Regions from separate parts of the Proteus sp. G2626 genome, predicted to be linked through region 2. Evidence: predicted binding sites of a transcription regulator. Region 2 holds the regulator's gene; each other region holds the start of a gene.
The links. The regulator PurR, encoded in region 2, represses purine synthesis genes. The targets are predictions, from matches to a motif close to CANGCAAACGTTTGCNTG.
Positions count from the first base shown of each region.

Region 1: a site for PurR is predicted at 2,283-2,300, ahead of purE (5-(carboxyamino)imidazole ribonucleotide mutase). Genes of this name have one in related genera too.
Region 3: a site for PurR is predicted at 2,308-2,325, ahead of rbsD (D-ribose pyranase). Genes of this name have one in related genera too.
Region 4: a site for PurR is predicted at 2,041-2,058, ahead of cvpA (colicin V production protein). Genes of this name have one in related genera too.

Region 1 covers NZ_JAABNH010000022.1:30,164-38,159, forward strand. The annotation lists gene cysS (cysteine--tRNA ligase) at 1-635, opposite strand, end outside; gene ppiB (peptidylprolyl isomerase B) at 1,011-1,505, shown strand; gene GWJ05_RS08900 (UDP-2,3-diacylglucosamine diphosphatase) at 1,518-2,240, shown strand; gene purE (5-(carboxyamino)imidazole ribonucleotide mutase) at 2,375-2,896, shown strand; gene purK (5-(carboxyamino)imidazole ribonucleotide synthase) at 2,893-3,960, shown strand; gene GWJ05_RS08915 (MFS transporter) at 4,084-5,343, shown strand; gene GWJ05_RS08920 (mechanosensitive ion channel family protein) at 5,413-6,438, shown strand; gene GWJ05_RS08925 (ornithine decarboxylase) at 6,615-7,996, shown strand, end outside.
Region 2 covers NZ_JAABNH010000027.1:111,051-119,046, reverse strand. The annotation lists gene rnt (ribonuclease T) at 1-564, shown strand, start outside; gene GWJ05_RS13050 (Grx4 family monothiol glutaredoxin) at 680-1,021, opposite strand; gene GWJ05_RS13045 (sulfite exporter TauE/SafE family protein) at 1,414-2,229, shown strand; gene sodB (superoxide dismutase [Fe]) at 2,523-3,101, shown strand; gene cydH (cytochrome bd-I oxidase subunit CydH) at 3,239-3,322, opposite strand; gene purR (HTH-type transcriptional repressor PurR) at 3,591-4,616, shown strand; gene punR (DNA-binding transcriptional activator PunR) at 4,639-5,541, opposite strand; gene punC (purine nucleoside transporter PunC) at 5,660-6,877, shown strand; gene cfa (cyclopropane fatty acyl phospholipid synthase) at 7,184-7,996, shown strand, end outside.
Region 3 covers NZ_JAABNH010000009.1:208,241-216,236, forward strand. The annotation lists gene ispA ((2E,6E)-farnesyl diphosphate synthase) at 1-65, shown strand, start outside; gene dxs (1-deoxy-D-xylulose-5-phosphate synthase) at 132-1,997, shown strand; gene rbsD (D-ribose pyranase) at 2,336-2,755, shown strand; gene rbsA (ribose ABC transporter ATP-binding protein RbsA) at 2,763-4,271, shown strand; gene rbsC (ribose ABC transporter permease) at 4,273-5,238, shown strand; gene rbsB (ribose ABC transporter substrate-binding protein RbsB) at 5,281-6,171, shown strand; gene rbsK (ribokinase) at 6,250-7,176, shown strand; gene rbsR (ribose operon transcriptional repressor RbsR) at 7,181-7,996, shown strand, end outside.
Region 4 covers NZ_JAABNH010000026.1:135,765-143,760, forward strand. The annotation lists gene folC (bifunctional tetrahydrofolate synthase/dihydrofolate synthase) at 1-1,283, shown strand, start outside; gene dedD (cell division protein DedD) at 1,273-1,929, shown strand; gene cvpA (colicin V production protein) at 2,114-2,605, shown strand; gene purF (amidophosphoribosyltransferase) at 2,636-4,153, shown strand; gene GWJ05_RS11715 (UbiX family flavin prenyltransferase) at 4,273-4,854, shown strand; gene GWJ05_RS11720 (TIGR01777 family oxidoreductase) at 5,142-6,047, opposite strand; gene GWJ05_RS11725 (glutathione binding-like protein) at 6,111-6,728, opposite strand; gene yfcD (NUDIX hydrolase YfcD) at 6,927-7,469, shown strand; gene GWJ05_RS11735 (LacI family DNA-binding transcriptional regulator) at 7,466-7,996, opposite strand, start outside.

The DNA of each region.
Region 1 (7,996 bases), on a different contig from region 2:
ATTGCAGAACATTCGATATGCCAACCAGGACGACCATCTCCCCATGGAGATTTCCAGCTTGGCTCACCCGGTTTGGACATTTTCCATAACACGAAATCCATTGGATTACGTTTCACGTTCGCCACCTCAACACGAGCACCAGCTTGCAATTGCTCTAAATCTTGGCGAGAAAGTAGGCCATAATCAGGATCCGTATCAATCGCAAACATAACGTCACCGTTTTCAGCAACATAAGCATGCCCACGTTTGATTAACGTTTCAGTTAATTCAATAATTTCAGCAATATGATGTGTTGCACGAGGCTCTGAATCAGGGTGGGCAATATTTAATGCATCAAAATCTTTGTGCATTTCAGCAAGCATACGAGTCGTTAATTGCTCACACGTTTCATTGTTCTCAATCGCCCGCTTGATGATTTTATCATCCACATCCGTCACATTACGAACATAATTAACGTCATAGCCTAAATAACGCAGATAACGGGTTATGGCATCAAACGCCACAAATGTACGTCCATGACCAATATGACACAGGTCATAAATAGTGATGCCACACACGTACATACCTATTTTCCCTGCATGGATAGGTTTAAATTCTTCTTTTTGGCGAGTGAGAGTATTAAAAATCTTTAGCATCAGTGGACGTTCCCGTTTTCAACTGTACGTGTTTATTACGTTTTTATATAAAAGAAAATAACAACTACTATAGCACGATATTTATTAGGATATTGGATCTTAAAGGCAAAGCAAACTCAAGATTAGCGCCTTTATATTACTCTGCTTAATATTTATTTTCACTGTTCAATCGTTGATAGTGAACAATCAAACTTCTGTTATTTCGCTAAATTTTGGCTAAAAGTGTTTCTCTCTCATTTTATACGTCTGTTTAGCTAGAAAAATCATCTGAAAAAAAGATGAATACTGACTAAATAAGGCAACTGTGATATAAAAAACGGGACTATTGTTTATGCCCCAATCTGGGTAAAGCTAAAATTATATTAGGATCTGAATATGGTTACTTTTCATACCAATTACGGCGATATCGTGATTAATACATTTGCAGACAAAGCGCCTGCAACCGTAGAAAATTTTTTAGACTACTGTAAAGAAGGATTCTACGATAACACTATCTTCCACCGTGTCATTAACGGTTTTATGATCCAAGGTGGTGGTTTTGAACCCGGTATGAACCAAAAAGCAACCAAAGCACCTGTTAGAAACGAAGCAAACAATGGACTTGCTAATAACCGTGGTACATTGGCGATGGCTCGTACTAACGATCCACATTCTGCAACGGCTCAATTCTTTATCAACGTTGCAGATAATGATTTCTTAAACTTCCGTGCTGAAAATGCAAATGGTTGGGGATATTGTGTCTTCGCTGAAGTTGTTGAAGGAATGGACGTTGTCGACAAAATTAAAGCGGTTTCTACAGGTCGTAGCGGTTTCCACCAAGATGTTCCTCGTGAAGATATCATCATTAAAAGTGTAACGGTTAGCGAATAAGCCTCACTCTTTATGTGTACGCTTTTTATTGCAGACTTACATTTAAGTGAACATGAACCGGCAATCACTGCCGGTTTTCTTCGCTTTTTAAAGGAACAAGCGATTCAGGCCAAAGCGCTTTATATCCTAGGTGATTTTTTTGATTTTTGGATAGGTGATGATGACCCCAATCCTTTACATCAACAAATTGCTCAAGCACTAATGACACTAAAAAATGCGGGTATTCCTGTTTATTTTATTCATGGCAATCGTGATTTTTTAATTGGCACTCGTTTTGCAAAAGAGAGTGGGATCATTCTACTTCCCCAAGAAAAAGTACTCAAAATTTATCAACATCACATCTTAATTTTGCACGGTGATACACTTTGTACAGATGATGATGCTTATCAACGTTATCGTAAAAAAGTACATAATAAATTTATCCAGCGTCTCTTCTTATTGTTACCTCTATTTGTTCGACTGCGTATTGCCGATAAAATGCGTTCGCGTAGTCAACACGAAAACCAATATAAATCTGATGCAATTATGGATGTTAACCCACAAGCGGTGATTGATACCTTTAAACATTTCAATACACAATGGATGATCCACGGACATACACACCGCCCCGCTGTTCATACTGTCCATATTGAAGGTAAAACATACTATCGTGGTGTACTGGGTGCTTGGCATACAGAAGGTTCAATGTTTAAAGTAACCGCTAAAAAAATAGAACTGATTCATTTTCCCTTTTAAGCTCTTTCACTTATTTTTCTCTATAAAGAGCCTTTTTTTCTTTACGCAAACGTTTTCCTTGACGTATTAGCATGATACTATCATTCTCAGTTTATTAGGCTATATCCGTTTATGCTTACAGGAGCAGTTAAGTAATGTCTTCTCACGTTGGTCTAAATACCACTTACCCTCGTATCGCCATTGTAATGGGTTCCAAAAGTGACTGGGCAACCATGTCTCATGCCGCAGATGTATTAGATACACTACAAATTCCTTACCATGTTGAGATTGTCTCTGCACACCGAACCCCTGATAAGTTATTTAGTTTTGCTGAAAAAGCAAAAAGTAATGGCTTTGATGTCATTATTGCTGGTGCAGGAGGAGCTGCCCATTTACCAGGAATGCTTGCAGCTAAAACGTTAGTACCCGTATTTGGTGTTCCTGTTCAAAGTGCGACATTAAGCGGTGTTGATAGCCTCTATTCAATCGTACAAATGCCAAAAGGTATCCCTGTAGGAACCTTAGCGATTGGTAAAGCAGGGGCTGCCAATGCGGCTTTATTAGCGGCTCAAGTTTTAGCGTTACATTCTCCTGCTATTTTAGATGCATTGACTGCATGGCGCACAGCACAAACCGACAATGTATTAAATAACCCAGATCCAAGAGAGGCACTATGAAACCGGTTTGTGTCCTCGGAAATGGTCAATTAGGCAGAATGCTAAGACAAGCAGGTGAACCTTTAGGCATTGCTGTTTACCCCATAGGCTTAGATGCAGAACCAGAAGCTGTTCCCTATCAAAAAAGTATAATCACGGCTGAAATTGAACGCTGGCCTGAAACTGCACTCACCAAAGAGTTAGAGCGTCATACTAACTTTGTAAACCGTGATATCTTCCCTTTGCTTGCCGATAGGTTACCTCAAAAACAACTTCTTGATGAACTAGGTTTAGCTACCGCACCTTGGCAACCCTTAACATCTCCCACACAGTGGCCTGATATTTTTGCTCAATTGGGTGATTTTATTATTGTGAAACGTCGTGTTGGTGGTTATGACGGTCGCGGGCAATGGCGAATTCACCCCGGTGAGGAGCAACAGTTACCCACTGAAATTTATGGTGAATGTATCGTTGAACAAGGTATTCCTTTTTCTGGTGAAGTATCATTAGTAGGAGCCAGAGATAAAAAAGGCCATTGTGTATTTTATCCTTTAACACATAACCTTCATCAAGATGGCATTTTGCGTATGAGTGTTGCATTACCAACGCCCCCCCCAGAATTACAACAATCCGCAGAAAAAATGCTGACATCTATCCTTGATAAACTCAATTATGTGGGTGTGATGGCGATGGAGTGTTTTATTGTCGGTGATAAATTACTTATCAACGAATTAGCTCCCCGAGTCCATAACAGTGGTCACTGGACACAAAACGGCGCCTCAATTAGCCAATTTGAGTTACATTTACGTGCAATCTTAAATTTACCAATGCCAACACCCGAAGTGTGCCAACCAGCAGTGATGATTAATTTGATTGGTACGAATATAAATCCGCAATGGCTTTCATTACCCTTAGTACATCTACATTGGTATGAAAAAGAAGTTCGGCCTGTGCGTAAAGTGGGTCATCTCAATCTTGTTCATCGTAATAACCAACCACTGAAAGACACACTCAAATCCTTAAGTCCAATGCTTGATGATGCCTATCAGTATCCTATCGAATGGGCTTTAGGAAAATTAAGCTAGCAGTCCGACTCATAAAGTTAGAGAATAATAGCCTTTAAACGAACAGACCTTAATTAAAGAGGTCTGTTATTCGCTATTTTCTCCTGATTATTCAGGTTACTGCACCCGTTTGATGGAGTCAGGATGCAAGCCACGCAACAGAATTTTGGACCCATTTATCAGTGGAGTATGCTGATATTACTGGGTTTTGTCTATTTTTTAGCTACCGCAACCACATTTACATCTCTGGGTGTTGTGCTTCCTAGCATGATAAGCGAGCTGAAGTGGAATTGGACACAAGCGGGCCTTGGTTTTACGTTATTAGGATTAACCTGTGGTCTCGCTAGTTTTTTACCCACCTTACTTATTCGTAAATTAAGTGTTCGATTTACTCTTCTTATTGGACTGATAATTTTCGTCAGCGGTTTTTATTTTCTTTATGAAACCTACACCATAGCACAATATTTCCTTGGTACTGCATTATTAGGTATTGGTTTTACTTTGCTTGCAACAGTCCCCGGAACTTACGTTATTTCTCGTTTATTTGAAAAGCAATCTTTTGCCTTCGGTGTTTATTTTACGATTGGTGGATTAGGCGGTGTAGCGGGGCCTTGGATCTACTTTTTAGCCACGCATTTATGGCATACATGGCGTATGCATTGGCTTATTTCAGCGATCACGCTTACCGTTGTTACTCTTTTCACTATTCTCGTTTTACGAGAAGGAAGCAAAGAGCAAGAGCACGCCAAAAGGATCAGCCAGCGCCAAAGTACAAAACGTATCTATCAAACCAAAGAAATTTGGACGGCACGTCATGCTTTAAGAACGTGGCAATTTTATGTTATCGCGGCAACTTACACAGCTTTTTTATGGTGTGGTATTACCGTTAATAGTTTTGCCGTTGCTCATATTATTGAAAATGGCTTTGGCGAAACCATTGCAGCAACCTTATTAAGTAGCATGGCATTTATCAACGCCTTCTCACGCTTAGCGGGGGGGGCGATTGGTGAATGGTTAGAGCCTAAAAAATTACTTATCGCTAGTTTAAGTATTATCATTATCGGGTTATTAGCACTCAGTATGGCGAACTCCTGGATTTACCTGATCCTATTTACGGTTTGTGTCGGTATCGGCTATGGCATGACATTTTTAGCATCAAGTATATTGCTGGCTAACTACTTTGGCCGCTCACCTTATCTTGAGCTATTTTCAGTGATGAATTTAATCTCAACTCTTGCTTGCTTAGCGCCGTTCTTTGCGGGTGCAATAAAAGATATCTCAGGAAGTTTCACTCCTGCATTCTTAATTTTAACCGTACCTGTACTATTGATCCTAGCAGTAACACTCTTTATGAAACCACCGACTTACCCTAAATTTCAGCATGCAAATGAACAGGAAAAGTAACGATTAAAATAAGTAAGATAACGTGTTTCATATTATAAAAAACGCATTTTCTAAGGAGATGTTAAGCTGATGAATGATGCATTAATAATAAAATACTCAATAGGTGTCGGCATTGCTTTAGCCTGCTTTGTTGGTTTTGTTGCCGTCTCTCTTTTTCATGATAAAAAGAAAAAACGTCGTAGAAATATTATTATTCATATTAGCCAAGCCATCTTCCTTTGTAGTTTAGTGATTATCTTAAGCCAATATTGTGAAATGGCCGTTATTGATTTTAATCTCCACTTTATCTCTTTTAGGATGATTAATTTCTTAACTTATATCGGCATTGCCTTAATTTTAATGCAAAAATTTTTCTTACTTATTAATCAATTAGAGCAATCACAAATCAGAAAAGGTAGCGATCCTACTTCTGCTCGTATTATTTCTCGTATATTTAAAATTACCCTTTTTGTCATCATCATCTTATTGTTTGGTGAACATTTTGGTATGAGTTTATCTGGCTTAATGACTTTTGGCGGATTAGGCGGTATTGCCATTGGTATGGCGAGTAAAGATGTACTCAGTAACCTTTTTTCGGGTGTTATGCTCTATTTCGACCGTCCTTTTAATATTGGTGACTGGGTACGTTCGCCTGATCGTAATATTGAAGGTACAGTAGTAGAGATTGGTTGGCGTATTACTAAAATTATTACCTTCGATCACCGGCCACTTTATATTCCCAATTCAATTTTCTCCTCCATTAGCGTAGAAAATCCGGGGAGAATGACGAACCGGCGCATTGAAACTGAACTTGGTTTACGTTACGAAGATTCAGATAAAATTGGTGTTATCGTTGAAGATATTCGCACTATGCTCATGCAAAATGAAAAAATCGATACACAACAAACCTTGTTAGTCTATTTTAATCAATTTGCAGACTCTTCACTCAATATTATGGTGTATTGTTTCACCAAAACAACCGTCTGGGCACAGTGGCTAGAAGCTCAGCAAGAAGTCTATTTGAAGATAATTGAGATTGTGCATAAACATGGTGCCGATTTTGCATTTCCATCTCAAACTGTTTATATCGAAAAACCCACTCCTATTACCCAATAATAAAACAATGGATAAGTTTATTTTTCTATAGACTTATCCATTAACTTATTTATCAGACTGGTAATTTATGCAGATACCATGCATAAAAAACTCCTTTTACTCTTTAATTTATTTCAATCATATTCACAACCAAGTATATTGTTCGCCAATTCTCCTATTGATTAAACACGAGTGTAATGAAAAAAATGAAGTTGGCGTGTCGCCCCTCGCTTTCACACTATTTTTATTGTGAACGTCCGATTGTTGATATTGTTGATGCAAATTTAACGCAAGTGTCAGCAGTAGTATTGTCATTGTCAGATATTGAGTCTGGCGAACTATATCGCATTCATCAAACAGGCTTTCAACTCCCCGTATTTATTGCAGTTAATCTTAATGATACAGTCGGTGCTGAATTACTTAATCAAGTTTCAGGGATTTTGATCACTGATAAAAGCGCGCATCAAAAAAATAGTACGTTGATTAATGAAGCTGCACAGCAATATGAAAAGAGTCTGACAACACCATTTTTTTCACGCTTAGTGAATTATGTTGCCGAAAAGAACGTTGCTTTTGATTGTCCCGGTCATCAAGGCGGAGAGTTTTTCCGTCGTCATCCCGCAGGGGAACAGTTTTATCAATATTTTGGTGAGAATCTATTTCGCTCTGATCTCTGTAATGCTGATGTGGAAATGGGTGATTTACTTATCCACGAGGGTGCACCTTATGATGCTCAAGCATTCGCCGCGCAAGTGTTTAATGCTGATAAAACCTATTTTGTCTTAAATGGAACGTCTTCTTCAAATAAAGTCGCATTAAATGCCTTATTGGCACCAAATGATTTAGTGTTATTTGATAGAAATAACCATAAATCCAATCATCATGGTGCACTAATTCAAGCGGGTGCAACGCCTGTTTATTTAGAAACAGCTCGCAATCCCTTTGGTTTTATCGGTGGTATTGATGCACATTGCTTTGAAGAGAGCTATTTACGCCAACAAATTGCAGAGATTACGCCTGAACGCCAATTCGATAAGCGCCCTTTTCGTTTGGCCGTTATTCAACTAGGCACTTATGATGGTACGATTTACAATGCAAGACAAGTTGTTGATAAAATTGGTCATCTTTGTGATTATATTTTATTTGATTCCGCTTGGGTCGGTTATGAACAGTTTATTCCAATGATGAAACAGTGTTCGCCTTTGTTGCTGACACTCAATGAAAACGATCCTGGTATTCTCGTCACTCAATCTGTTCATAAGCAACTAGCCGGCTTTTCACAAACCTCCCAGATCCATAAAAAAGATGCGCATATCAAAGGGCAATCTCGATATGTTAATCATAAACGTATGAATAATGCCTTTATGATGCATGCATCCACCAGCCCTTTTTACCCTCTTTTTGCGGCTCTTGATGTCAATGCAAAAATGCATTCGGATAAAAGTGGTGAAGCAATGTGGATAAATTGTGTTAAGCAAGGCATCGAGGCTCGTAAATCCTTACTAAGACAGTGCCAGTTTATTAAGCCATTTATTCCTGAAGTTATTGATGGCATTGCTTGGCAAGATCACGACACAGA
Region 2 (7,996 bases):
ACAGGTGGATTTAATGCAAAAACAGATGGTTTACTTGAAATTGCCGCTATTACATTAAAAATGGATGAACAAGGTTGGTTAAAACCTGATAACACGCTACATTTTCATGTCGCTCCTTTTGATGGTGCTAATCTAGAACCTGCCGCCTTAGAATTTACAGGCATTGATCCAACAAATCCACTTCGTGGTGCAGTCAGTGAATATGAAGCCTTGCATGCAATTTTTAAGATGGTACGCAAAGGAATGAAAGATGCTGATTGCAACCGTGCTATTATTGTGGCGCATAATGCAAATTTTGATCACAGCTTTGTAATGGCCGCAGCAGAACGTGCAAAGTTGAAACGAAACCCTTTTCACCCTTTTGCCACTTTTGATACAGCAGCATTAAGTGGATTAGTATTAGGGCAAACTATTTTAGCTAAAGCATGCATCACCGCAGGAATACCTTTTGATAGCAAACTAGCACATGGTGCGCTGTATGATACTAATCGTACATCATTACTTTTTTGTGAATTAGTTAATCGCTGGAAAAAACTCGGTGGATGGCCACTTCCAACACCTTGAAACTTTCACAAATACCATATGAAGAACAGAAAAAAGCCAGTTCATTACTGAACTGGCTTTTCTTATTAAAACCTTAATAATTTTATACGTTCCACTAGGAAACAATAAAAATCAATTATTGTGCTTCTTCTTCACCACGGTATTTATCAGCAGTCTCTTTTAATAATTTTTGTAATTCACCACGCTGATACATTTCTAAAATGATGTCACATCCGCCGACTAATTCACCATCTACCCATAATTGTGGGAAGGTAGGCCAATGTGCATATTTAGGCAATTCTGCACGAATATCGGGATTTTGTAGGATATCAACATACGCAAAACGCTCACCACAAGCAGAGATAGCTTGAACTGCCTGAGCAGAAAAACCACAACTTGGTAATTTTGGTGAACCTTTCATGTATAAAATAATTGGGTTTTCATTGATCTGGCGTTCAATTTTTTCAATAGTCGTCATTCGTAAGTCCTTACAACCTTTTAAATTCGATATGCTTTATATGGGGAAAACATGGAAGAAGAATACCACTTTATATCGGAAAGCTCTATATAAGTTTAGTTATCAATATAAAACAATAGGTTGCTGTTAAATCACGATCCTGTTGATAAGAAAACATAAAATAAAACATAAAAAGCAAATTAATACGTTAAAGATATTTATGAATGTGTCTATCGCATAATTAATTCGATCATGCATAACAAAAATAAAAAGCTTCAGTGAAAAGGCTTTTTATTTCGATTGAGAAAATACTCAGTACTCGAATCGATGGTTTAATTACATGAATTGCTACCCTCCAAAAAGGATCTAATGTATATAAATGGGTTTGTTATAAATCCTAGTGAGTATTAATTATGGACATGATTTTGCTGTTTCTTTTAGTGGGTTGTATCACTGGCTTTTTTGCTGGACTACTTGGCATTGGAGGCGGTGCAATCATTGTTCCGGTGGTGATGTATGTGGTCAGTCAACAAGCTATCCCAACAGAGATGGTAATGAAAATTGCCTTATCTACCTCATTTTCTGTCATCATATTTTCCACAGCATCTTCTGCGTATTCTCATAACAAACACAAAGCTATTTTGTGGGAGCAATTTCCCTTATTATCTCTCGGCACGATCATAGGTATGCTTGCAGGCACTTTTCTGGTACAAAAAATGTCAAACACGCTCTTACAGATCGTGTTCTGTATTTTCATGATATATACCATTTATGGGTTATTAACTAAGAAGAAAGAATCTGAACGTATTGAAAATGTAAAAGATCCCATAGTTTCAAAACCAACCTTAACCCGTGGCGGCTCTTTAATTGGCTTTATATCCAGTTTTATTGGTATTGCTGGTGGCACGATTACCATTCCTCTTTTAAGCCATTGGGGATTTAATACACGTAAATGCATTGCAACTTCTTCTATGATTGGTGTCATTATTGCTTCAATAGGCACAACGATGGGGATTGTCTATGGCTGGAATAAAACAAATATTGATGATTATTACTTGGGTTTTATCTATTTACCTGCCTTTATCGGAATAAGCATTACTAGCGTACTCTTCGCACCAGTCGGTGTTAAAGTTGCTTATCGACTTCCCATACTAAGAGTTCGCCAAATATTTGCATTATTTCTATTTTTAGTCGTGGTGAAAATGATGTATACGCTTATTATAGAATAAGCAATTCAAAGAAATATTTTGAAAAAAGCAAAATTATTTTCTTTTATTACTGTCAATTTTTACTACTTTACGAGTCACCTCGCGGGATATACTCTTATGAGTATTACTAATCTATATGGCTTATAATTATAGATAAAAGATATTTAGCTGTTATTTCAGCAGATTTTTGTTAAAATAATTAGCAAAATAGTAACAACTTAGTAATTCATTTGCCTCATTTTATCAATTCAGATGATTATGATGAAATGATTTCAGGCACAAAACCCGAAATAGATAGTATAAAGGAGTACGCAATGTCTTTCGAATTACCAAAATTACCTTATGCGTTAGATGCTCTTGAGCCACACATCTCTAAAGAAACATTAGAATACCACTATGGTAAACATCACCAAACCTATGTAACCAACTTAAACAACTTGGTTAAAGGCACTGATTTAGAAAACAAATCTTTAGAAGAAATTATCAAATCTACAGATGGCGGGATCTTCAATAACGCAGCCCAAGTATGGAATCACACTTTCTATTGGAACTGTTTAGCACCAAATGCAGGTGGCGCACCAACAGGTAAAATTGCTGATGCTATCAACAAAGCATTTGGCTCTTTCGAAGAGTTCAAAAAGCAATTTAACGATGCAGCGGCGAAAAACTTCGGTTCTGGTTGGACTTGGTTAGTTAAAAAAGCTGACGGCTCTGTCGCTATTGTTAACACATCTAATGCAGCAACCCCCGTTTCAGGTGCAGATAAACCACTGTTAACTGTAGACGTATGGGAACATGCTTACTACATCGACTACCGCAATGCGCGTGTTAAATACTTAGAAGAGTTCTGGGCTCTGGTTAACTGGTCATTTGTTGAAGCTAACCTAGCTTAATTGAGCTTGATTATCAAAGGTGAGTGATTGCAATTCATTTTTGGTGACAAAATAACAAAGGGCCTTGGGCCCTTTGTTATATTCAGATATTCGATAATCTATTATTTAAATTGATCGGATATTTTATAAAACAGTGATTAGAACAACATAGTTGAAAATAAAACGATCATAACAAGCGCTGCGACTGCTGTGCTCAAACCAAATTTCAGATCCGTATCCATCTATATCTCCCTCAATATGATTATAATACACGTTATTAACCATAACCTTACCATGGTTAAATATTATCACATATCAAAATTTGCTAAAATAGCGACCAGTGCACAATTTATAACATTGATTAATACTTTCACTTTTGAGCTAGATCATACAAAATTCATAGCTAATCGCTAAATTATTGCCAGTGTTTGCCCTATGTATGACTATACTGGCAGTTAAACCACAAAATTAGATAAAAGAGACCAATGAAGGTCAGGAGTTTTCCACACCATGGCAACAATAAAAGACGTGGCAAAACGCGCAGGCGTATCAACCACGACTGTTTCTCATGTGATCAACAAAACACGTTTTGTTGCTGAGAACACACGGGCAGCAGTTTGGGCCGCTATAAAAGAATTAAATTATTCGCCTAGTGCCGTTGCGCGTAGTTTGAAAGTTAATCACACCAAATCCATTGGCCTGTTAGCCACGTCCAGTGAAGCTCCTTACTTTGCTGAGGTGATTGAAGCAGTTGAAAACAGTTGTTATAGCAAAGGCTATACACTGATTTTATGTAATTCACATAATAATCTTGATAAACAAAAAGCCTATTTAGCGATGTTGGCACAAAAACGCGTTGATGGATTATTAGTGATGTGTTCTGAATATCCCGATCACCTTCTGACTCTTTTAGAAGGCTATCGTAATATTCCCATGGTTGTCATGGATTGGGGTAAAGCTCGTGGCGACTTTACAGACACCATTATCGATAACGCTTTTCATGGTGGTTATATCGCAGGCCGTTACCTTATCGAACGAGGTCATCGTGATATTGGTATTATTCCTGGGCCATTAGAACGCAATACTGGTGGTGGTCGTCTACAAGGCTTTTTAAAAGCGATGGAAGAAGCCAAGATCACAGTAAAAGATGAATGGATTGTACAAGGTGACTTTGAGCCTGAGTCAGGTTATAAAGCGATGTATCAAATGTTAAATCAAAAACAACGCCCTACTGCTGTTTTTTGTGGCGGTGATGTTATGGCAATGGGCGCAATCTGTGCGGCTGATGAGCTAGGTTTACGTGTTCCTTTCGATATTTCAATTGTGGGTTACGATAATATTCGTAATGCACGTTATTTTACCCCAGCATTAACCACAGTCCACCAGCCCAAAGAACGCTTAGGTCAGATGGCCTTATCAATGTTACTTGATCGCATTGTTAACAAACGCGAAGACGCTCAAACAATCGAAGTACACCCTCGATTAGTCGAGCGCCGTTCAGTTGCTGATGGTCCTTTTATCGACTATCGTCGCTAAGACTTATTCAGAACGCCGATTTCTAGCGAAGCCATTCCTCATTTAAGGTTTGGCTATCTCCAAGATAATCTAACAGCCACGTTAAAGCGGGCGATTCACTCTTATCGACCCACGTCAGACAGCATGGGCTGTCTGGCAATGGCTGTGCGAGGGTTAAAGTAACTAGCTTACCCTGGGCTATCAATGGTTCAGCACGATGCCAAGGCACCATCCCTACACATAATCCCGCTAATAAACATTCAAGCCCCATATCCCAGGTTGGTACAACCATTCTACGTTGATTATTTAATGCCCAAGTATCCCGCTTGGGTAAACTGCGTGATGTATCCTCTAAACATAAACTAGGATAAGGTCGCATTTCGTCATCCGTTAATGGATGTTGTGCTTTAGCTAAAGGGTGATCAACGTGGCAAACACAGCGCCAAGGCATAAATCCCATATCCCTAAAACTATAACGTTCACCAATCGGTGAAGCTCTTGTCGCACCAATAGCTAAATCAACACGACCATTCACTAAAGAGTCCCACACTCCATTAAATACTTCTGGGTAGACATACAACTCAATATCAGGAAAATGGCGATAGAAATCGAGAATAAGTTGTTGTGTTCTTTCAGGTTTAACAATGCCATCAACTGCTATACTAAATTGACCGCGCCACCCATTAGAAACTTGTTGACAAAGATGTCGAGTGTCATTCATTTTTTTGATAACAGATCGCGCTTCTTTGATAAAAATTTTACCTGCATCGGTTAATTCCACATCACGGTGACGACGCTCAAACAAAGGAACAGCAAGCCATTCCTCTAATTGTCGAACAGTGTAACTAACAGCGGAGGGCACTCTGTGCAATTCTTGAGCAGCGGAGCTAAAACTTCCCGTTCTGGCGACTGCATCAACAACTTCTAAAGAGTATTCTGACCACATAGCATTTATTCCTTTGAAAATTTTTCACAGCATTAACCAAATATTCCCGTTTCACAAGTAAAATAAGTCTTCGTTACAATACCTAAAATGTTCTACATCACATAGCATAGAAAACAAAATGAATTCTAAAACATCCACACAATCAAAAACACCTATGAGCTTTATGGTGTACCTAGCAGGTTTGAGTATGTTAGGTTACTTAGCTATTGATATGTATTTACCTGCATTTGGTATGATGCAACGTGAACTCTCTATCAGTGAAGGTGCTATTAGTAATAGCTTAAGTATCTTCTTATTTGGTTTTGCTGTTGCTCAATTACTTTGGGGACCACTTTCTGACAAAGTGGGTCGTAAACCTATTCTTCTTATCGGTTTAGGTCTTTTCGCTTTAGGCTGTCTTGGCATGCTGTGGGTTGAAAGTGCAACCGGCTTGCTTGCTATGCGCTTCCTACAAGCTTTCGGTGTCTGTTCTGCTGCTGTTATTTGGCAAGCACTTGTTATTGACCGTTTTGATGAATCTCGCGCTCAGCACGTTTTTGCTCTAATAATGCCACTCGTTGCATTATCACCAGCATTGGCGCCTTTAATCGGTGCATCGTTGTTAAATCATGGTGGCTGGCGCATGATTTTTATGCTGTTAATGGCGGTGACGCTGGTATTAATGCTACCTACATTAATGTTAAAAAACATTAAACAAAAATCAGTCACAGAAGCAAATCAATCTTCTGCTTCATTTATAACTTTACTAAAATCTCCGCTCTACACAGGTAACGTATTAGTTTACGCTTCTTGTAGTGCTGGTTTCTTTGCTTGGTTAGCTGGCTCACCAATCATTCTTGAGAAGATGGGTTATTCACCACAGGATATCGGTTTAAGCTATATTCCACAAACTATTGCATTTATGGTCGGCGGTTATGGTTGTCGTATTTTACTGTCAAAAATAACGGGTAAGACATTATTACCGCTTCTGTTAATAGGTTATGCCGTTAGCATGACTGCGTTATATCTTGTTGCTAAATTTACTGAGCCAACACTAACCACGATCTTAATTCCATTCTGTATTATGGCTGCAATGAATGGTGCATCTTATCCGATTGCCGTCTCTAATGCTTTATCGGCTTATCCTGAAATCAGTGGTAAAGCTGCCGCATTACAAAATGCGCTTCAACTGGGTCTTTGTAGCTTAGCAAGTTTTATCGTGTCTGCATTTATCAGCCAGCAACCTCTGATTAACACCACCGCAATTATGGCGTTAACGGCACTCCCAATGGCAGTTGGTTACTTTATTCAGCGTAATAAATCCGTTACCAAACACACAGTTCAAACAGTAGAATAATTACCTCCTCTATTTTAAGAATTATCTTAAAAGGGCCTTTTTATAAAAAATGGCCCTTTTATTTTCTAGAGAAAAACAATTCACATCTCTATACTTACCTGTACGTTGTAATAGCGTTTTATTTATTTTTCTTTCGGATTTTGAGGCATTAAACAGATTATTAGCTGATTATGTCAGATTAGTCGTCTTATTAATTCTATTCGTTCAATCACTATTGAACACAATATCATTTTAATACTGTCAATCTGTGCACATCCTTTCTTAACTTTATGCCTCAAAACCCGCTTAGTTTACGCCGGAGAGTATATGAGTACATCTTGTGTAGAAGAAGGCCGAAAGACCTCCAATGATCCTTACGAAAGGATCGCTATAGAACTATTAACTCACGCAGATATTCGAGTCAATGGCTCAGAACCTTATGATATTCAGGTTCACAATCAAAATTTTTATAAAAGAGTATTGCAACAAGGCTCATTAGGTCTCGGTGAAAGCTATATGGACGGCTGGTGGGATTGTGAACGACTTGATATATTCTTTCATAAAGTATTACGTGCAGGTCTTGAAAATAAACTTCCGCAAAACCTGCGTGATATCTTAAAAATTGCAACAGCCCGCCTTTTTAATTTACAAACACAAAAACGTGCATGGATGGTTGGTAAAGAACATTACGATCTCGGTAATGATTTATTTACAGCTATGCTTGATCCAAATATGCAATATTCCTGTGGTTACTGGAAAGATGCAGATAACTTAGCGCAAGCTCAAGAACATAAATTAGATCTTATTTGCCGAAAATTAGATTTAAAACCTGGTATGACTTTACTCGATATCGGTTGTGGTTGGGGTGGACTTGCTGCTTACGCAGCAAAACATTTTGGTGTTTCTGTTACTGGTGTCACTATCTCTGTTGAACAACAGAAATTAGCGCAAGCACGATGTGAAGGACTTGATGTTAATATCATTTTAGAAGACTACCGCGATTTACATGAACAATTTGATCGCATCGTTTCTGTCGGCATGTTTGAACACGTTGGCCCCAAAAATTATGCAACTTACTTTGATGTCGTTCGTCGGAATTTAAAAGAAGATGGTCTGTTTTTACTCCATACCATTGGATCT
Region 3 (7,996 bases), on a different contig from region 2:
AATACGAGTACGATACGACCACGCTTAAACAATTAGCGAGTTTTATCGTCGAACGGAAAAACTAATAAAAAATAAAGAGAGCAGCTTACCTGTTCTTTCCCTATTACAAGAGATTAATTAATAGGCATCACATGAGCATTGATATCGAAAAATATCCCACATTGGCGTTGGTTGAAACACCAGAAGATTTGCGCCTATTACCAAAAGAGAGTTTACCTAAACTCTGTGATGAGCTAAGGCTATTTCTTCTTAACAGTGTCAGCCGCTCAAGTGGTCACTTCGCCTCAGGTTTAGGTGCTATTGAGTTAACGGTTGCTCTTCATTACGTCTATAAAACCCCTTTTGATAATCTTATTTGGGATGTTGGTCATCAAGCCTATCCCCATAAGATCTTAACGGGTCGCCGTGACCGCATTGATACTATCCGTCAAAAAAATGGGTTACACCCCTTCCCTTGGCGAGAAGAGAGTGAATACGATAAACTTTGTGTCGGCCACTCTTCAACCTCTATCAGTGCAGGTTTAGGTATGGCTGTTGCAGCTGAACAAGAAAAGCTGAACAGAAAAACAGTTTGTGTGATTGGTGATGGTGCAATTACTGCAGGTATGGCTTTTGAAGCAATGAACCACGCTGGTGACATTGAGCCAGATATGCTCGTTGTACTTAATGACAATGAGATGTCAATCTCCGAAAATGTTGGTGCATTGAATAATCATCTTGCTCAATTGTTATCAGGCAAACTGTATACCACCTTACGTGAAGGTGGAAAAAAGGTCTTTTCTGGTATTCCACCAATTAAAGAATTACTGAAAAAAACGGAAGAACATATTAAAGGCATGGTTGTTCCCGGCACCATGTTTGAAGAGTTGGGTTTTAATTATATCGGCCCAGTTGATGGTCATGATGTTATTGCGTTAGTGCAAACACTCGCTAATATGCGTGATTTAAAAGGTCCTCAACTTCTGCATATTATGACTAAGAAAGGTCGTGGATATGCACCTGCTGAACGTGATCCTATTAGCTGGCACGCGGTACCTAAGTTTGATCCACAAACAGGTACATTACCTAAAAGCCCTAATGCACGACCTACATTTTCCAAGATCTTTGGTGACTGGTTATGTGAAGAAGCCTCAACTGATCCAAAACTGATGGCAATTACCCCTGCTATGCGCGAAGGCTCTGGCATGGTCCGTTTCTCAAAAGAATACCCTTCACAATATTTTGATGTTGCGATTGCTGAACAACACGCCGTTACCTTTGCCGCAGGTTTAGCGATTGGGGGATATAAACCGATTGTTGCTATCTACTCAACATTCTTACAACGTGCTTATGACCAAGTGATCCACGATATTGCCATTCAAAAACTGCCTGTTTTATTTGCCATTGATCGTGGCGGTATTGTGGGAGCAGATGGACAAACTCACCAAGGTGCATTTGACCTTTCGTTCTTACGTTGTATTCCTAATATGGTCATTATGGCGCCGAGTGATGAAAATGAATGTCGCCAAATGCTTCATACGGGTTACCACTATCAAGATGGCCCTGTTGCCGTACGTTATCCAAGAGGTTCAAGTGTTGGCGCACCATTACAACCACTTAATGCACTACCTATGGGGAAAGGAATTATTCGTCGTCAAGGTAAAGGCATTGCTATTTTAAACTTTGGTACATTACTGCCAGAAGCATTAGAAGTCGCAGAAAAACTAGATGCTACTGTTGCGGATATGCGCTTTATCAAACCATTAGATAAATCACTTATTCTTTTGCTGGCAGAGCAACATGATATGTTGGTAACGCTAGAAGAGAATGCCATCATGGGTGGCGCTGGTAGTGGTGTAAATGAGTTACTCATGCAAGAGCGTTGCTTAGTGCCGGTCTTAAACCTAGGTATCCCTGACCTGTTTGTACCACAAGGTGGACAAGAAGAGATCAGAGCTGATTTAGGACTTGATGCTATTGGTATCGAAAAATCCATTATGGATTATCAAACTAAATAGTGAGTACTTTTCGCCTTTAAAAACCTCTCCTGCTTTATAAGTGGGAGAGAGCCATCATTTGTACTCACCTGTTCATATAAAAATAGTCATTTTTGATTCTCTGTTTTTGCTTTTTATAACCTTTGTAGTAAATCACATTTTCATGAAAATCACTGCAAACAATAGTTCTCCTTATTGAATCCATTCAGCTTTAATTTATTCAACCAGTTAGATTTTTCTTTCTTTTTACTTACCAACGAAACGTTTCGATCATGCTCACAATATGAATAAATCAAACTTGTTTTCCCTCTTTTCTTTTCTACTATATACACAGCGAAACGTTTCGCTGAGGAGAAAATATGAAAAAAGGCGTATTACTAAATAGTCCTATTTCTAGCGTAATTTCACGTTTAGGACACACTGATAAAATCACCATTGCAGATGCCGGATTACCTATTCCCTCTTCTGTCGAACGTATTGACCTCGCTCTAACACAGGGAATACCTGACTTTATGTCAGTATTACAAACTGTCACTCATGAAATGCAAATAGAAGCCGTGATGCTGGCAGAAGAAATTAAGACCATTAATCCCTCCCTTTTTAATGAAATACTCTCTTACCTCAATTTATTAGAGCAAGAGCAGAAGAAACCTATTCAAATAACGTATGTTCTTCATGAAGTATTCAAAAAACAACTTCCTGAAAATAAAGCGGTTATTAGAACGGGTGAATGTACACCTTATGCCAATATTGTGTTGTTTTCTGGTGTGACTTTCTGAGGACAATATGGAACCTTTACTCGAACTTAAAGATATTGATAAGTCATTTCCTGGTGTAAAAGCACTATCAGGCGCTACTCTACGAATTTACCCTGGTCGAGTAATGGCTTTGGTCGGTGAGAATGGGGCAGGCAAATCAACATTAATGAAAGTACTCACCGGTATCTATAAAAAAGATGCGGGGGAAGTCATTTATCAAGGTGAACATTGCTCCTTCAATGGTCCTAAATCATCACAAGAAGCAGGAATAGGCATTATTCACCAAGAACTTAACCTTATCCCAGAATTAACCATTGCAGAAAATATCTTCTTAGGTCGTGAGTTTACGCGTGCTTTTGGGGCTATCGATTGGAAGAGAATGTATGCTGAGGCTGATAAGTTATTAGCACGATTAAACCTCGCTTACAGTAGCCACCGTTTAGTGTCTGAATTATCAATTGGTGATCAGCAAATGGTGGAAATCGCCAAAGTACTCAGCTTTGGTTCTAAAGTGATTATTATGGACGAACCAACCGATGCATTAACCGATACAGAAACTGAATCACTGTTTAGTGTTATTCGCGAATTGAGAGAGCAAGGTTGTGGCATTGTCTATATCTCGCATCGTTTAAAAGAAATCTTTGAGATTTGTGATGATGTGACGGTACTTCGGGATGGCCAGTTTATTGGAGAGAAACCTGTCGCTTCGTTAAAAGAAGATACGCTCATTGAAATGATGGTTGGCCGTAAACTAGAAGATCAATACCCTCGTATCAATATTCCTCAAGGCAAGACCAAACTCAACGTTATTAATCTTAGTGGTGAAGATGTTCACGATGTCAGTTTCTCATTACATGAAAGTGAAATTCTGGGTATTTCAGGCTTAATGGGTGCTGGACGTACAGAATTAATGAAAATTATCTATGGTGCATTACCTAAAACGAGTGGAACCATAGCGCTAGATGGTAAACCTTGTCAAATCAGAAAGCCGGTAGAAGGGCTTGAGCACGGTATTGTTTATATCTCTGAAGACAGAAAACGTGATGGTTTAGTACTAGGCATGTCAGTGAAAGAAAATATGTCGCTAACTGCACTTCGCTATTTTAGCCGAGGCATGGGCGTACTCAATCATAAAGAAGAACAACTGACCGTCGGCGATTTTATTAAGTTATTCAATATAAAAACCCCTTCAATGGATCAAACCATTGGCTTTTTATCCGGGGGGAATCAGCAAAAAGTCGCTATCGCAAGAGGCCTAATGACTCGCCCCAAAGTGCTTATTCTTGATGAACCCACTCGAGGTGTAGACGTAGGCGCTAAAAAAGAAATTTATCAGCTAATCAATAAATTTAAACAAGAAGGATTAAGCATTATCTTAATTTCTTCTGAAATGCCTGAGGTAATGGGAATGAGTGACCGTATTTTGGTGATGCATGAAGGTCGTATTAGCGGTGAGTTTTCAGCTCACAATGTCACACAAGAAATGCTAATGGCAGCCGCTGTTGGTAAACAATATGACGCTAAAATAGGAGTTTGATATGAGCACGAATTCAATTCCAGCGTCAAAACGTTGGTTCTCAAAAGCATGGTTATTAGAACAGAAATCTCTGATTGCACTGTTACTTCTGATTGTTGTCGTTTCCACACTCAGTCCTAACTTTTTTACCTTAAATAATATCTTCAACATTCTCCAACAAACATCGGTTAACGCCATTATGGCGGTTGGCATGACTCTTGTTATTTTAACCTCTGGTATCGACTTATCGGTAGGATCATTACTTGCGTTAACGGGAGCTGTCGCGGCCTCTATGGTTGGCGCTGATGTCAATGCCCTTGTTGCTGTTGTCGGTGCATTAGCACTCGGCGCTGCCATTGGTGGTGTCACCGGGATTATCGTGGCAAAAGGTAAAGTTCAAGCTTTTATCGCCACCTTAGTCATGATGCTATTACTGCGCGGTGTTACCCGTGTTTATACCGACGGTAGCCCTATTAATACTGGCTTTAGCGATAATGCTGATCTCTTTAGCTGGTTTGGTATTGGTCGTCCGTTTGGTATTCCAACCCCAATCTGGCTCATGATGATTGTCTTTTTGAGCGCGTGGTATTTATTACATCATACCCGTTTAGGTCGTTATATTTATGCGCTTGGGGGAAATGAATCAGCAACACGTTTATCCGGTATTAGTGTCGATAAAATCAAAATTATTGTTTATGCACTTTGTGGTTTATTAGCCGCTCTTGCTAGCGTGATTGAAGTTGCTCGCCTTTCATCAGCACAACCGATGGCTGGTAATGGTTATGAATTGGATGCCATTGCTGCCGTTGTTCTGGGGGGCACCAGTCTTGCTGGTGGTAAAGGTCGTATTATCGGCACGCTAATTGGTGCACTTATTTTAGGTTTCTTAAATAATGCACTGAATTTATTAGGAATATCATCAAATTATCAAATGATAGTAAAAGCGGTGGTCATCTTACTTGCTGTTTTGGTAGATAACAAAAAATAACTCTCTATTCTCTTAATCCGAACCCCGACAGGAACTTATATTATGAAACTCAAAAAAATGGCGACACTACTTTCTGTTGTTGCATTAAGCGCCACAATTAGCGCCAATGCATTGGCCAAAGAATCTATCGCGCTTGTTATCTCTACGCTTAATAATCCTTTCTTTGTCACCATGAAAGACAGTGCACAGAAAGAAGCCAATCGTTTAGGTTATGACTTAGTTGTGCTCGATTCCATGGATAACCCAGCTAAAGAGCTTGCTAATGTGCAAGATTTAACCGTAAAAGGCACACGATTAATGTTAATCAACCCGACAGACTCAGATGCGGTGGGGAATGCGGTTATTTTAGCGAATAAAGCTAAGATCCCAGTGATCACCTTAGACCGTGTTGCAAATAAAGGTGAAGTCGTCAGCCACGTCGCTTCTGATAACCGTCTTGGAGGAAAAATGGCGGGTGATTACATTGCAGAGAAAGTGGCTAATGATGCCAAAGTGATCCAATTAGAAGGGATCACAGGAACCTCTGCATCTCGTGAACGTGGTGAAGGCTTTAAACAAGCTGTTGATGCTCATAAATTGAATGTACTTGCAAGCCAACCCGCTGATTTTGACCGTACAAAAGGCCTTAACGTGATGCAAAACCTATTAACAGCTTATCCTGCTGTTCAAGCTGTTTTTGCACAAAATGATGAAATGGCATTAGGCGCATTACGTGCGTTACAAACCGCAGGTCGTACTGATGTATTAGTTGTAGGTTTTGATGGCACAGATGATGGTATCAAAGCAGTAAACCGTGGCATGTTAGGTGCAACCATTGCTCAGCGCCCAGATCAAATTGGTATTATCGGCATCCAAACAGCTGATAAAATTCTCAAAGGCGAAAAAGTGGATCCAACAATCCCTGTCGAACTTGAGTTAGTTATTAAAAAATAACAACAATAAATACCACGGAGTGATAATGCTCCGTGGTGGCTTTAATGATCACAACACGTTTTACAAGGATTAAAGGCTATGACAACACCTCGCCTTGCTGTGCTAGGCAGCATCAATGTTGACCACATTATGAACATTTCACAATTCCCCAAACCAGGTGAAACCATTATTGGTCATCAATACAAAATAGCCTTTGGTGGCAAAGGTGCGAATCAAGCCGTTGCTTGTGGTCGTAGTGGTGCCGATATTACCTTTATTGCCTGTGTCGGTGATGATGCGATTGGTAGTGAGATAATCTCACAACTTAAAACAGACAATATTCATATCGATGCAATTAGTATTATTCCGCAAACACCGACAGGCGTAGCCATGATCCTTGTAAATGATCAAGGTGAAAACGTAATTAGCATAGTCGCTGGTGCCAATGGCGCACTAACGCCAGTACATTTTCAGCAATATCATCACGTTATTGAACACGCTGATGCTTTGTTAATGCAATTGGAGTCACCATTAGAGACTGTTTTTGAGGCTGCAAAACGGGCAAAATCACATCAAACTAAAGTCATTTTAAATCCAGCTCCCGCCCAACCATTATCCGACGAATTTCTGAGTTTTATTGATGTTATCACTCCAAATGAAACAGAAGCTGAAATATTAACAGGTGTTTCTGTACATGATGAAGCCGGTGCCGCAAAAGCGGCCAATATTTTACATTGCAAAGGTATCAAACAAGTGCTTATCACTTTAGGTCGTCGTGGTGTATGGTTTAGTGAGCAAGAGAAAGGCATGATAATTCCAGGATTTCGTGTCGAAGCTGTTGATACCATTGCCGCAGGTGATACATTTAATGGTGCATTTGTCACAGCAATATTAGAAGGCAAACCTTCTGTTGAGGCTATTCGTTTTGCCCATGCAGCGGCTGCCATTGCAGTTACACGTCATGGTGCACAATCTTCCGTTCCTTGGCGTCATGAAATTGAATCATTTTTAGCAGAGCGAGCATAAAACTTTGGCAACAATGAAAGATGTCGCCCGTTTGGCGGGCGTTTCGACATCAACGGTTTCTCACGTTATCAATAACAATCGTTATGTTAGCGAAGGCATCCGTAAAAAGGTGAATGAAGCTATTGAAACCTTGAATTACGCCCCTTCAGCGTTAGCACGTAGTTTAAAAATGAACTGTACTCATACTATTGGTATGTTAGTAACAGCCAGTAGTAATCCCTTTTATGCCGAGGTTGTACGCGGTGTTGAACGTAGTTGCTACGAAAAAGGCTATAGCTTAATTTTATGCAACACGGAAGGGGATTATGAGCGCATGGATAGTAGCCTTGAAACGTTACTGCAAAAACGTGTTGACGGTTTATTATTGATGTCAACAGAAGCCCGAGCACCCTCTCATGAAGTACTAAATCGTTATCCTCGTTTACCTATGGTGATGATGGATTGGTCTCCGTTTGAATACGGCGGAGATATTATTCAAGACAACTCCTTACTCGGGGGAGAAATTGCCACCAATTATCTGGTTGAAAAAGGCTTTACCGAAATTGCCTGTATTGCAGGCCCTCAAGATAAACTCCCGGCAAAACATCGTTTGCAAGGCTATTACAATGCCATGCAAAAAGCAGGATTAACCATTCGAGAAGAGTTTGTATTAACAAGCGATTTTGAGTTCGCAGGTGGATTTAGTTCAATGCAAAAACTGCTCTCACTTCCTGTACGACCACAAGCAGTTTTTACCTGTAATGATGCAATGGCTGTTGGTGCTTACCAAGCTATTTATCAAAAAGGCTTGCGCGTACCGTATGATATTTCCATCATAGGT
Region 4 (7,996 bases), on a different contig from region 2:
CCGCTCCTAAAGCCACATCGCCTCTGTCGGTGTGGCTTTCTTATCTTGAACATTTGCATTCAAGCGCCATTGATATGGGGTTAGAACGTGTGGGTAAGGTAGGAAAATTATTAAATGTGTTACGTCCTGCGCCTAAAGTCATTACTGTTTCAGGTACAAATGGAAAAGGCACAACCTGTCATATGCTAGAGTCAATCTTGATGGCATCAGGATTGAAAGTCGGCGTTTATAGCTCCCCTCATCTTGTTCGTTACACTGAGCGTGTCCGCATTCAAGGCAATGAACTCTCTGAAAACGCTTTTTGTGAAGTTTTTGCGGAAATTGAACAAGCTAGAGGCGATATCTCGCTTACTTTTTTTGAATATGGCACGCTTGCAGCACTGAAACTATTTCAGCAAGCACAACTTGATGTTGTGATCCTTGAAGTAGGATTAGGGGGACGATTAGATGCCACCAATATCGTTGATGCTGATGTTGCCACTATCACGAGTATTGCGCTTGATCATACGGATTGGTTAGGGGCCGATAGAGAACATATTGGTCATGAGAAAGCGGGTATCTTCCGCACTGATCACTATGCTGTTGTGGGTGAGCCTGATATGCCTCATTCTATAGCGCTTGTGGCAAATGAAAAACAGGCTAAACTTTTTCGTCGTGGGGTTGATTGGTCTTTTGTTATTGAAGGTGATCATTGGCATTGGCATTGTGCTGATTGTGAATTTGATGCGTTGCCAATCCCTAATATTCCCTTAGCTAATGCAGCTACTGCCATGGGTGTTATTCGTTGCTTGCTCAAATCTGATGATAAAGTTAGTCAAGCAATTACACATCAAAGTATTATTGAAGGCATGTCTCGTGCGCAATTACCGGGGCGCTTTCAGATCATTTCACAACACCCTCTGGTTATCTTTGATGTGGCGCATAATCCTCATGCGGCGGGATATTTAGCTGAAAAATTATCACAATTACCGCGTCAGTCTGATACCCAAGTGCGCATTGTTGTTGGTATGCTAGGTGATAAAGATATTGCGGGAACATTAGCGTGCTTAATACCATTGGCTGATAGTTGGTATGTTGCTCCACTTAATGAATTTCGTGGCGCCTCAGCGCACGTGCTTGCTCAGCATCTTGAAAATCCATCGGTATTTGAGAGTGTAGAGACGGCATGGAAACAAGCTATGTCTGATGCTAATCCTGATGATATCATCGTGGTTTGTGGCTCATTTCATACAGTCGCGCATGTGATGGAACTTTTGGAAAAGGAGAGTATGGGTGGCGAGTAAATTTCAAAATCGTTTAGTCGGAGCCGTGGTATTAGTGGCTGTCGGGGTTATTTTTTTACCTGCGTTGCTTGACGGCGATAAGAAATATAACGAAGACCAATTTGCCGCTATTCCTTTAGTACCCAAACCAGGCGATGAGCAAGAAATTGAATCTATCGCACCTATAGAGCAAACGACAACACCGTCAACGCCATCTGAAGGTGCTTCTGAAGCTATGCTTTCTGAAGCAGTAACCGGTGTTGAACAACCTACGGCAACACCACCACAATCGCCAAACGTTGTTCCTGTTACACCATTAGAACAACCGACACCTACACCACCAGAACAACCCAAACCTGTGCCACCAGTGGTCACGCCACCTGTACAACCATCAGTACCTCCAGTACAAGAAACGAAACCACCAAAAGGCGAAGCGTGGGTTGTTCAACTGGGTGCATTGAAAAATGCGGCGAAGGTAGAAGAAATTATTGCGAAAATGCATTTCTCAGGTTATCCAGTATATACCGTTCCTGCGCGTCCTGTTGCGGGACAAATGACTCGAATTTACATTGGGCCAAGTGCTTCTAAGTCTGAATTACAGGACATTTTACCGCATTTAAAAGAGCTTACAGGCTTGCAAGGTGAGGTAAGGGCATATAAGCCTTAATTTTTCTAAACGTGTCATCTGATGAGTGATGTAACAAAGCGTTAACTGATTGCGGCGATTATGATTTTTCATATCGCCGTAAATTATTTTGAAATTAGCGAAAATTAGCATTACGCAAACGTTTTCGTTTTCTGTTAGAATGCTTCCGTATTAATGCGGAGCATCGTTATTGGATAAAGAATTTATGGTCTGGATAGATTACGCCATCATTGCCATTATTGGTTTTTCCGCATTAGTCAGCCTGATCCGTGGCTTTGTTCGTGAAGCACTGTCACTCATCACCTGGGGTTGTGGTTTTTTTGTTGCTAGTCAGTTTTATCCTTATCTTGCCGTCTATTTTACTCGGTTTGAAGATGAGCTGGTTCGTAACGGGATAGCAATAGTCACTTTGTTTATTGCGACACTGATTGTCGGTGCCGTTGTTAATTATGTGATTAGCTCTCTTGTTCAACGCACAGGGTTATCAGGTACAGATCGAGTTTTGGGGGTCTGTTTCGGAGCATTAAGAGGTGTGCTGATCGTGTCGGCATTATTGTTTGTTCTAGGGGCATTTACGCCTATGGCAGATAGCGCTGATTGGCAACGTTCTGAACTTATTCCTCAATTCAACCATATTATTAGGTGGTTCTTTGACTACCTGCAAAATGCGTCAAGTTTCGTGTCGGAGAGAATATAACCTCTCCGTCTGGCTGATGAGGATCTATTCATGTGCGGTATTGTCGGTATCGCTGGAGCGAATCCAGTAAACCAATCAATTTATGATGCGTTAACGGTGTTACAACACCGAGGTCAAGATGCAGCTGGCATTGCAACGATAGACGGTAACAACGGTTTCCGTCTTCGCAAGGCTAACGGACTGGTTAAAGATGTGTTTGAAACCCGTCATATGTTGCGTTTAAAAGGTACTATCGGGATAGGGCATGTCCGTTATCCAACAGCGGGTAGTTCTAGTGCATCAGAAGCGCAACCTTTTTATGTGAATTCACCTTTTGGTATTACGTTGGCACATAATGGTAATTTAACCAATGCGCATTTATTACGTCGCCAATTATTTGAAACAGCGCGTCGCCATATCAATACCACCTCTGATTCAGAAATCCTGCTCAATGTATTGGCATATGAATTAGACCGTTTTGACCATTTCCCTCTAGAGCCTGATAATATCTTTGCTGCCGTCGCGGCAATGCATAAAAAATTACGTGGTGCTTATGCTTGTGTTGCGTTGATCATTGGTCACGGTTTATTAGCTTTTCGTGATCCTTTTGGTATTCGTCCTTTAGTGTTAGGTAAACGTACATTAGAAGATGGTAGCCATGAATATATGGTCGCATCTGAAAGCGTTGCTCTTGATACTTTGGGTTTTGAATTTTTGCGTGATGTTGCACCAGGAGAAGCGGTTTATATCACAGAACAAGGCCAACTCTTTACCCGCCAATGTGCTGAAAATCCACAATTAATGCCATGTCTATTTGAATACGTTTATTTTGCTCGCCCAGATTCCTTTATAGATAAAATTTCGGTTTACAATGCGCGTTTGCGTATGGGGCAAAAATTAGGCGCTAAAATTGCGAAAGAGTGGGAAGATTTACAGATTGATGTGGTGATCCCTATTCCTGAAACCTCTTGTGATATCGCATTAGAAATCGCTCATATTCTTAATAAACCGTATCGCCAAGGTTTTGTAAAAAATCGCTATGTGGGGCGTACTTTTATTATGCCCGGTCAGCAAGAACGTCGTAAATCAGTAAGACGTAAATTGAATGCAAATCGTGCAGAGTTTCGCGATAAAAATGTTTTATTGATTGATGACTCCATTGTTCGAGGCACAACGTCAGAGCAAATCGTCGAGTTAGCAAGAGAAGCTGGTGCGAAGAAAGTTTATTTTGCTTCAGCAGCACCGGAAGTTCGCTTCCCTAATGTGTATGGTATTGACATGCCAAATGCCAATGAGCTTATTGCTCATGGACGCGAAGTGGATGAAATCCGTAAATTAATTGGTGCGGATGGCCTTATCTTCCAAGATCTCTCTGATTTAATTGCCGCCGTACAAGAAGAAAACCCTGATATTAGTCAGTTTGAATGTTCCGTGTTTGATGGTGTTTATATCACGAAAGATATTGACCAAGATTATCTAGATTATTTGGAAAATCTTCGTCGTGATGATGAACACAAGATCAGAGATCAAAATGAAATAGAAAACTTGGAAATCTATAACGAAGGTTAGTTTTTCGGTAGAATAGTTCCCTTATAAAGCGTCGATGCCAGTGTGTTCTGCATCGGCGCTTGTTTTTTGAGGGTTTATCATCATAATGATTTATGTTGATATATATTCTGAGGATTATAATGAAAAAGCTGATAGTTGGGCTAACTGGTGCCAGTGGTGCAATTTACGGTATACGCTTATTAGAAATTCTGAAATCTGTGCCGTCAGTTGAAACCCATTTAGTGATTAGCCAAGCTGCGCGCCGTACGATTTCATTAGAAACGGATTATTCGCTAAAAGATATCCATGCGTTAGCAGATGTGATTTATGACGATCGTGATATTGGTGCGTCAATTTCTTCAGGATCATTTCGTGTTAATGGGATGGTAATTTTACCTTGCTCAATTAAAAGTTTATCAGGCATTGTTCATAGTTATACCGATACTTTAGTCACTCGTGCTGCAGATGTTGTGCTGAAAGAAGGGCGAAAATTAGTGTTATGTGTGCGCGAAACGCCTCTGCATTTAGGCCATTTGCGCTTGATGACACAAGCGTCTGAATTAGGTGTAGTAATTATGCCACCTGTCCCAGCTTTCTATTTTCAGCCTAAAACCATTGATGATATTGTTAATCAAACGGTTAATCGTGTACTCGATCAGTTTGAGATTGATTTGCCTGATGATTTATTTCAAAGGTGGGAAGGCGATAAACCTGCTCGCTAAGTATACTCGTCATACTTCAAGTTGTAGCGTTGTTGACTGCGTTCATTCGCACTAGTCACATACTATTGTATGCTCCTAGCGACTCATTTACTTGTCGCCTAGCTACACCTTGAATTATTTAGAGTATTTACACGCTATCCTTTAAGTTGTAGCATTGTTGACTGCGTTCATTCGTACTAGCCACATATATAGTATGCGCTTAGAGACTCATTCACTTGTCGCCTAGCTACAGCTTGAATTATTTAGAGTATTTATTCGGTAGAATATTTATACCGAATTAAAAGAGATTATTTTCCTGTGGTTATAATATCTTTTAATGTCTCTTCCAAATGTGGGTGACGAAATTCAAAACCAGCATTAAGTAATTTTTCAGGGATGGCTTGTTGCCCGCCTAACACTAATGTTGCACTTTCTCCCATCACTAGACGTAATACACTTTCAGGAACGGTCATTAAGGCTGGGCGATTAAAAGCTTTACCTAATAGGCGAGTAAATTCTTTATTTTGTATAGGGTTAGGCGCTGTTAAGTTAAAAGCACCTTTAGCATCTTGAGTCTTAAGCAAGAAAATAATCGCATTGACCATATCATCAATATGGATCCACGGCATATACTGTTTCCCATTTCCTAGTTTACCGCCTAATCCGAGCTTAAAGGGTTTGCTCATTTTAGGGAGTGCGCCACCGAGTGTTGAAAGCACAATACCAGTACGCAATAAGCAAACGCGAGTTAAAGGGGTTTGTGCTTCAAGTGCGATACGTTCCCATTTGGCACAAAGTTCATGGGTAAATTCAGGGTTTGCCGGTGTTTCTTCAGTGACACGATTATCACCTTGATCACCATAAAATCCCACCGCAGAGCCAGAAATAAACACAGTAGGGGGAGAATCGCTAGCTTTAATTAATTCAACCAACTTTTGGGTTAAATCACAACGACTATCCACGAGTTTCTGTTTTTGAGAGGGAGTCCAACGGTTATCAGCAATAGGCTCTCCAGCAAGATTAATAACGGCATCAAACTCATTCAGATTTTGTTTATCACTGAGTTGGGTCCAACAGGCGATTTCATTACAAAAATGCGAATAGACTTTTTGAGGTGAACGAGAAAGCACCGTAATATCATTATTAGATAGTGCAAGTTCGCACACTAATGCTTTGCCAATTAATCCTGTACCACCTGTAATAAGTATTTTCATCACCATCCTCCTGATCATCTTGCCTAATAAAGAATAAATATCATCCTGATATATGAATTGCGTTTATTCACCAAAGAGTTTTTTCGCAGCTGGGCGTTGGGTAATGTTGTTTTGCCATTTTTCTACCGCAGGGTAATTTGCCAAATCAATGTTATGATGTTCGTGCCGACGAACCCATGTATATGTGGCGATATCCGCGATGCTGTACTCTTTTCCACCAAGGTAAGGTGATTGTGTTAACCTTTTTTCTAATACGTCATATAAACGCTGTGTTTCTTCAGTATAACGTTTAATTGCGTATGGAACTTTTTCGGTCGCATAACGAGTAAAATGATGATTTTGTCCTAACATTGGGCCAAAACCCCCCACTTGCCAAAACAGCCATTGCAGTTGTGTTGTTTTTTCTCTCATGTTTGTGCTCAGTAATTTGCCACTTTTTTCAGCGAGATAGATAAGAATAGCACCTGATTCAAAAATAGAGATTGGCTCACCGCCATCAGCAGGTGATTTATCAACAATAGCGGGAATTTTATTATTGGGTGAGATAGCTAAAAACTCCGGTTTAAATTGATCGCCTTTACTAATATCAATGTGATGTACCTGATAAGGTAGACCCACTTCTTCAAGGAAAAGCGTTATTTTATGGCCATTTGGGGTATCTGCATAATATAAATCAATCATTGAAAGCTCCAAAGTAAAGTAGGCACGAAATACTTAGTATATCCACAGTCTGCCTTCTAACATCATAAAAAGCAAAAAAGTGCAAGATGCATAAAACAAGTCACGTATGATTATTGTAGTGGTGAAAAATAGTGATTTTGGTATATTCAGGATAAAAATTACGATCGTTTAGTATCGGTTAAAAAAGGTTTGTTGAGGATGGAACAAGAAAAGACGGCATTGGTTGAGTGGGTTGATATTGTTGATGATAAAAATGAAGTGGTTGCACAAGCAACACGTCAACAAATGCGAGCTGAAAACCTACGACATAGAGCAACGTATATTGTTGTTCATGATGGAATGGGTAAAATTTTGGCGCAACGTAGAACAGAAACAAAAGATTTTTATCCTGGTTGGTTAGATGCCACTGCTGGGGGGGTTGTCCAACAAGGTGAAAATTTACTAGAAAGTGCGCGTCGTGAAGCAGAAGAAGAATTAGGTATTGCGGGCGTTCCTTTCGCTGAACATGGTCAATTTTATTATGATGATAAAAGTTGCCGTGTCTGGGGAAGCCTATTTAGTTGTGTTTCTCATGGGCCTTTTGCTCTGCAAGCAGAAGAAATTGAGGAAGTGTGTTGGTTAACTCCCTCTGAAATTACAGAGCGCTGTGATGAATTTACACCAGATTCATTAAAAGCACTTTCTCTTTGGTTAACGCGTAATAACAGTACACGTTTAGAATCCCGAGAAACTGCCGACTAAGGGGTACTTTGCCCTATTTCAAAGCGATAAGCATAGTTGATAACGGTATCTTCGAATATAGCGTTATCATCTTCGTCTTTTAAGCGTTGTAAAAGGGCGATAAGCTGTTTTCCCGCCTCTTTACCTATTTTGTGATAATCAAAACGAATTGAAGTAAGAGAAGGGGATATCTGATCACTATTATCAGATCCTTCCAAACAAGCAATTGCCAGATCTTGTGGAATTTTAATTAATCGTCTTTGGCACTCAAAAATCATTCCTAATGCAATACTCTCATGACTACAAATAACAGCATCTAATTCAGGTTGGCGCAATAAAATCTCGGTTAAAGCTTGTCTACCATAAGCCATCGAAGCGGGATCGGGCGTTGTAACGCTCTGCTCTGCATTTAAATAATGTTTGAGTAAGGCTCGAGACCAACCTGTAATTTGCTGGTGATGTAAACGCTGGCCTTGTAAAGCGCCAATATAGCCTATACAACGTTTGCCCTGAGTGACTAAATACTTTGTTAAATCGTATGTTGCTTG